One region of the Paralcaligenes sp. KSB-10 genome, then DNA from elsewhere that is predicted to be linked to it. Evidence: predicted binding sites of a transcription regulator. Region 1 holds the regulator's gene; each other region holds the start of a gene.

Region 1 (2,270 bases):
AGCAGCGGCAATCGACGGATTGCCGTAACGCATGGCCAGCTCGACTCGAACCGGCGCGCCCTCCGCATCCAGTTGCCGCTGCACCCCCTGCGCCTGGGCGCGGCTCCATACCAGCAGCGGCGATCCGCCCTCCATCCATATTTCCTCATAGCGGGGAGCCAGCTTGCGCGGACGGCGCGTCAGGATGAAACCGCGCAAAATGACCTGCCACAAAAGAGCGGGAATTTCGATAACGCGCGAGTCGGACAGGAATTCGGCCAGATAGCGGCGAATCGATGGCGCGGTGGGCAGGTCGGGCGTACCCAGATTCACCAGCAGCACCCCTACGGGGCCCGCGTCGCGCGGCGGCGGGCTGGTATCGAAAGCATGGGGATCGGCCGGCTCGGGCTGAAAACGGGGGGCAAATAAACTCGACACGTGACCGCTCTTGGTGTTTTATGTGGCCCCGCCGCGCGGCAAGGACTGGAAATGGAATTCAGGGCTGGTTATGGCTAAGCGCATTGGACAGCAGGCGCGCCGTAATATCGACAATCGGAATGACGCGTTCGTAAGACATGCGCGAGGGCCCTATGACACCCAGCGTGCCCACCACCTTGCCGTCCACCCCATAGGGCGCCGTAATGACCGAGACATCTTCCATGGGAACCAGCCGCGAATCGCCGCCGATATAGATCTGTACGCCTTGCGCCCGGCTGGATACATCCAGCAATTGCAGAAGATCGGTTTTCTTTTCGAACAGGGCGAACATCCGGCGCAAGCGATCCATATCGGAAGCGATATCGGTGATATCGAGCAAATTGCGCTCTCCCGAGATGACTACCGCCTCATCGGAATCGTCTGTCGCGGTGCCAGCCTCGACCGCGGCCTGCATCAGGCGCGAGATATCCGCCTGCAGGGACGAAAGCTCATCGGCCAGCGAAGCCCGTACCTGGCTGAACGACATGCCGGCAAAATGATGATTGAAGAAATTGCTGGCTTCTTGCAGTTCCTGCTCGAGGTAGTCGCGCGATACCGACAGAATACGGTTTTGCACGTCGCCATCGGGCGTCACGATGATCAGCAGCACCCGTTTGTCGGACAGGCGAATGAATTCGATCTGGCGAAACACTTGCGCCCGCTTCGGCGCCAGCACCACCCCCGCAAACTGCGACAAATTCGATAACAGGGCCGCCGCGGCATTCACTGCCCGGCTGGGTTCAGTTACCGGCAGCATTTCGCGTATCTGGGCCGGCTGCAATACTTCGAAGCGCTGCACCGCCAGCAGACGGTCGACGAACATCCGGTAGCCGCGCGGAGTGGGAATGCGGCCCGCCGAAGTGTGCGGGCTATGGATCAGGCCCAGCTCTTCGAGATCGGCCATGACGTTGCGTATGGTCGCCGGCGAAAGGTCGAACATTTTGGAAAGCGTGCGCGACCCTACCGGCTGGCCATCAGCGATATAACGTTCGATAAGCGCTTTTAAAAGCGCATTGGCTCTGTCATCCATATCCGTATTTTATGTAATCTGGCGAAAACAGGCTTTTTTTACCTACTTCCTAAACTCGGGACACCCATATAATCGATTTATCACCACTCTAATCCATTACTCAAGGTCTGTGCCCATGCACTTCAAAACCGTTGCGATTATCGGCCGCCATCAGGACAGTGGACTCGATACACCTTTGCGTCAACTAGCCGACACTTTACAGGCTGCGGGATGCAATGTGCTAATCGAGGCCGATACTGCCCGTAATACGGGGATCACCGAACACTCAATCGGCAGTTACGAAGAAATCGGCCAACGCGCCGATCTGGCGGTCATCATGGGGGGAGACGGCACCATGCTGGGCGCCGGGCGCCATCTCGCGCATACCCGCGTACCCCTCATCGGCATCAACCACGGACGCCTGGGGTTTATTACCGACATTCCGCTGCGCAGCGCCCAGGATGCGCTCACCAGCGTCATCAATGGCAACTTCGAGGCCGAAGACCGCGTCCTGCTCGAAGGGCGCGTCATGCGTGGCGAAAAAACCATGTTTTCCGGGGTCGCGCTAAACGATGTCGTCATCAACCGCGCCGGCCGGGGCGGCATGATCGAACTGCGCATCGAACTCGATGGCGCATTCATGTACAGCCAGCGCGCCGACGGCCTGATCATCGCCACGCCCACAGGTTCGACCGCTTATTCGCTCTCGGCCAACGGCCCCATCCTGCATCCCAAGCTCAATGCCATCCTGCTGGTTCCCGTAGCCCCTCAAACCCTGTCGAACCGCCCTATTGTCATCCCCGAT
Region 2 (2,270 bases), 2.1 Mb from region 1:
ATGGACTTGCTTGGCCATTTCGGTTTCGACAGGCCCTGGCGCGATTGCGTTGACCCGGATTCCCATGGTTCCGAATTCAACCGCCTGTTGACGCGTAAGGTGGATGAGCGCGGCCTTACTGGTGCCATAGGCAACGCGCAAGGTGCTGGCGCGCAATCCCGAGATCGACGCGATGTTGACGATTGAACCGCCGCCGTTCTTTAACATCACGGGTACGCAGGCTTGCGAGCAGAGGAAGGCGCCATCCAGATTTGTCGCCATCACGTAGCGCCACTCTTCGAACGAGGTCGTGCCTAACGTCTTGAACACAGCAACGCCGGCATTGTTCACCAGCGCATCGATGCGGCCAAAGTGCGCCTCGATCCGCGCCATGGTCTCTTGCACTTGCTCGGGGTTCGACACGTCACAGGGCAGCGCAAGTACGCGCTTGTCACCTTGATACTCGAGTGCGGCTTTTGAGAGTTCCTCGGCATCAATGTCGAGCATAACCACTTGGTGGCCGTGAGCCAGAAACCATCGAATGGTTGCGAGCCCGATGCCGCGTGCGGCGCCAGTTACGACACTGACCGGTAGAGAGGAGTTGGGAATTGTCATATTAAGTTTTGAAGATATTTAAGGCAGTTGGAGATAGTCAGGATTTGCGCCGCAATTCAAAGCAAGGCAGCTAAACCCATAGCCGCCCCAATACCCGTTACAAGCGCGACACGTCTGTTCTCCAGACCGTGGGAGGCAATTGTATCTGGCGAAGTGCAAGTTCTTGCTTCATTTTGATTAAGCCTTAAGGTGGCATCTTACGCTCCTTGGAAACAGGGGGCTGGTGCGATAGCGGAACTCATCAGAGCGCGATGTATGACTTCCAAAGACGGCCTTTTGCCCGGACCGGCCACACAGATGACCTCATAGCTCCTGTTCATTGGGGTTCCTTGGCACAGTAGCTATCGTTGATCCGGCAATATCGCAAGCGATCAACGTTCATTGATGGGCGTTGATCTTATCTTCGCGAACGTCTACAAGTGGTGTTCGACATTCGACATCAAAAATGTAACAAACCCTTCCCCCCCACTTGAACAAATTCAATTCATCCCTATAATTAGCACTCGAAGGGGTTGAGTGCTAACAATTGACCCCCTACCCTAATATTTCCATTTTTTTACTGAACAGGAGTTCCTCCATGGCACTGCGTCCTTTGAACGATCGCGTGATCGTCAAGCGTCTGGACAACGAGCGCACCACTGCGTCGGGCATTGTAATTCCCGAAAGCGCCGCTGAAAAACCCGATCAAGGCGAAGTCATCGCTGTAGGTCCTGGCAAAAGAACCGAAGACGGCAAAGTGCTGCCGGTTGATCTGAAGGCCGGCGACAAGATTCTGTTCGGCAAATATGCCGGCCAGGCAGTCAAGGTTGACGGCGAAGAGCTGCTCGTTATTCGCGAGGAAGAAGTCCTCGCCGTAATCCAGTAATCATCCGAATCAAGCAAGGAATTTAATAATGGCTGCTAAGCAAGTACTATTTGGCGATGACGCTCGCGTGCGCATCGTCCGTGGCGTGAACATTCTCGCCAATGCCGTGAAAACGACTTTGGGCCCTAAAGGCCGCAACGTGGTTCTGGAGCGCTCTTTCGGCGCCCCCACCGTGACCAAAGACGGTGTTTCGGTTGCCAAAGAAATCGAACTGAAAGACAAATTCGAAAACATCGGTGCACAACTGGTTAAAGAAGTTGCCTCCAAAACGTCCGACAACGCGGGCGATGGCACCACCACCGCTACCGTGCTGGCTCAGTCGATCGTCGAAGAAGGCCTGAAATACGTGGCCGCCGGCATCAACCCCATGGACCTCAAGCGCGGTATCGACAAAGCTGTTGCCGTTGCCGTCGAAGAGTTGAAGAAACTGTCCAAGCCTTGCACCACCAGCAAGGAAATCGCCCAGGTCGGTTCGATCTCGGCCAACAGCGACAGCTCGATTGGCGAAATCATTGCCAATGCCATGGACAAAGTGGGCAAAGAAGGCGTGATCACCGTCGAAGACGGCAAATCGCTGGAAAATGAACTGGACGTCGTCGAAGGCATGCAATTCGACCGCGGCTATCTGTCGCCCTACTTCATCAACAATCCCGACAAGCAAGTGTCGGTTCTGGAAGATCCGTATGTCTTGATTTTCGACAAGAAAATCAGCAACATCCGCGACCTCTTGCCGATTCTCGAGCAAGTTGCAAAATCCAGCCGTCCTTTGCTGATCATTGCCGAAGACGTCGAAGGCGAAGCCCTGGCTACT
Region 3 (2,270 bases), 1.6 Mb from region 1:
GTGCCGGATGCCGCCGCCCGACAGAAGGTGCTGGTCGACAACCCCGCCCGGCTATACAGTTTTTGACCCTGATTGCCGCAACACGTGCCGCCGGAAAGAGGGCATCGCAGAAAATAACGGAGACTAATATGAAGAAACAGATATTCCAGGCGTTCGCTTTTGCCGCCGCCTTGCTGGCCATACCCGCGGCACCCTCGCAGGCCGCCGCTTATCCCAGCGAGCCGATCAGCATTGTCGTGCCGTTTCCGCCCGGAGGCACTACGGATCTTGTGGCTCGTGTGCTGGCGGAAAAACTGGCTTTGCAATTGAAGCAATCGGTCATAGTCAAGAACCGCCAGGGCGCGGGCGGAAATATCGGCGCGGCGGAAGTGGCCCGCGCAAAACCCGATGGCTACACGCTGTTGCTATCGAGTGCGGGGCCGCTCAGCATCAATCAGCAGTTATATGCCAATCCGGGCTATGATCCCATCAAGGATTTCGCGCCGGTGTCGCTGGTGGCTTCGGTGCCGATCATGTTGGTCAGCAATCCGAAAGCGCCGTTTACCACTCTGGCCGGGCTGATCGCCTATGCCAAGGCGCATCCGGGCCAGCTTTCGTACGGATCTCAGGGTAGCGGCACGACCAGCCACCTGACCATGGAACTGCTGAAGCTGGATGCCGGAATCGATCTGCAGCATATTCCCTATCGCGGCAGCGCGCCTGCCGCGGCGGACCTGATCGGTGGACAGATCCAGGTCATGTTCGACAACTCGCCCACCACTTTGCCCCAAGTCAAGGCGGGTACCATGCGCGCGCTGGGCGTCGCATCCAGCCACCGCATACCCGAAATGAAGAATATCCCGGCCATTGCCGAAATAGTTCCAGGCTTCGAGTCCGAGGCCTGGTTCGGCCTGGTGGCGCCGGCAGGCACGCCGGCCCAAACGGTGGACACACTGAATGCGGCCGTTCGCCGGGTGCTGGCCGATCCGGCCGTCATTTCCCGTTTCAGGGCGGTGGGTGTCAATCTGGTGGGCGACTCTCCCAGCGAGTTTCGCCGGTTTATCCAGGCTGAAGTGGGTAAATGGGGCAAAATCATCAAGGCCACAGGCTTGAAGCTGGGGTAGCGCGCATTCGGCAGCCGGGAAAAGGAACTTTTGGCCCCAGGGCGGATCTTAAAATTAGCACTCTCGCTACCAGAGTGCTAATATAGAAACCTGCTTATTCCTTATTTCTTGAAGGGTCTGCTGCCTGATGACACAAAACTCGCAATCTTTGGCCTTGTCCAACTCCACTTTGGCCATGGCTATTTCCAACCCAGGTGCTTTAGGCACGATCGAAGCCTATATCAGCGCCGTCAATCGCCTGCCCTTGCTCACTCAAGAGCAGGAAGTGGCTTTGGGTCAGCGTTTGCGTGACGACTCCGACCTCGATGCCGCCCGTCAACTGATTATTTCGCATTTGCGGCTGGTCGTGTCCGTGTCGCGCCAGTATCTGGGCTATGGCCTGGCGCATGCCGATCTTATCCAGGAAGGCAATGTGGGCCTCATGAAGGCCGTCAAGCGCTTCGACCCCGATCGCGGGGTGCGCCTGGTGTCGTTTGCCGTGCACTGGATCAAGGCTGAAATCCACGAATATATCGTGCGCAACTGGCGTCTGGTCAAGGTGGCAACCACCAAGGCTCAGCGCAAGCTGTTTTTCAATTTGCGCAAGATGCGTCCCGACGGACAAACGCTCGATACTGAACAGGTCAGCGCCATTGCCCGTGAACTCAACGTTCGCCCCGAAGACGTCAGCGAGATGGAAGTCCGGCTTTCGGGCCGTGAAATGGCGCTCGATGGCCAAAGCGACGACGAAGATGCGTACGCACCCATTGCCTATCTGTCGGATGACGGGCAGCAAGAACCTTCGCGGGTACTTGAGCGCCGCGCACACGATACCCTGCATGGCGCGGGCCTGACCGGCGCACTCGATGGCCTGGATGCCCGCTCGCGCCGTATCGTCGAAGCGCGCTGGTTGCAGGACGAAGGCGGTGCGACGCTGCATGAACTGGCTGCCGAGTTCGGTGTGTCGGCCGAGCGCGTGCGGCAAATCGAAGCCGCCGCTTTTAAAAAAATGCGTGTGGCCCTGACGGCTTGAGTTCCTTTTACTTGCCGTGGCGCCGTTTGTCTGCGATGTGCCACGGCTTGGGCTGTGATATGACACATTTTGATACAAGGTGGCGGGAGAAACCGAGAACTTATTGCCGAAGAGCCTGACTAATCTTCCATAGACAGCGAACTTGGCACCTGCTG

What was found. Region 1 encodes HrcA, which represses chaperone genes, less so after heat shock. Its sites were predicted from a motif close to TTAGCACTCNNNNNNNNNGAGTGCTAA; they were not measured.
Region 2: LSG25_RS19600 (co-chaperone GroES) is a predicted target of HrcA. The motif match lies at 1,091-1,117, and genes of this name have one in related genera.
Region 3: rpoH (RNA polymerase sigma factor RpoH) is a predicted target of HrcA. The motif match lies at 1,158-1,184, and genes of this name have one in related genera.

Annotation. Positions count from the first base shown of each region.
Region 1 is NZ_CP089848.1:2,227,042-2,229,311, forward strand. It holds gene hemH (ferrochelatase) at 1-417, opposite strand, end outside; gene hrcA (heat-inducible transcriptional repressor HrcA) at 476-1,486, opposite strand; gene LSG25_RS10070 (NAD kinase) at 1,602-2,270, shown strand, end outside.
Region 2 is NZ_CP089848.1:4,285,762-4,288,031, reverse strand. It holds gene LSG25_RS19605 (SDR family NAD(P)-dependent oxidoreductase) at 1-594, opposite strand, end outside; gene LSG25_RS19600 (co-chaperone GroES) at 1,172-1,459, shown strand; gene groL (chaperonin GroEL) at 1,488-2,270, shown strand, end outside.
Region 3 is NZ_CP089848.1:3,792,487-3,794,756, forward strand. It holds gene LSG25_RS17350 (amidohydrolase) at 1-66, shown strand, start outside; gene LSG25_RS17355 (tripartite tricarboxylate transporter substrate binding protein) at 129-1,103, shown strand; gene rpoH (RNA polymerase sigma factor RpoH) at 1,231-2,115, shown strand.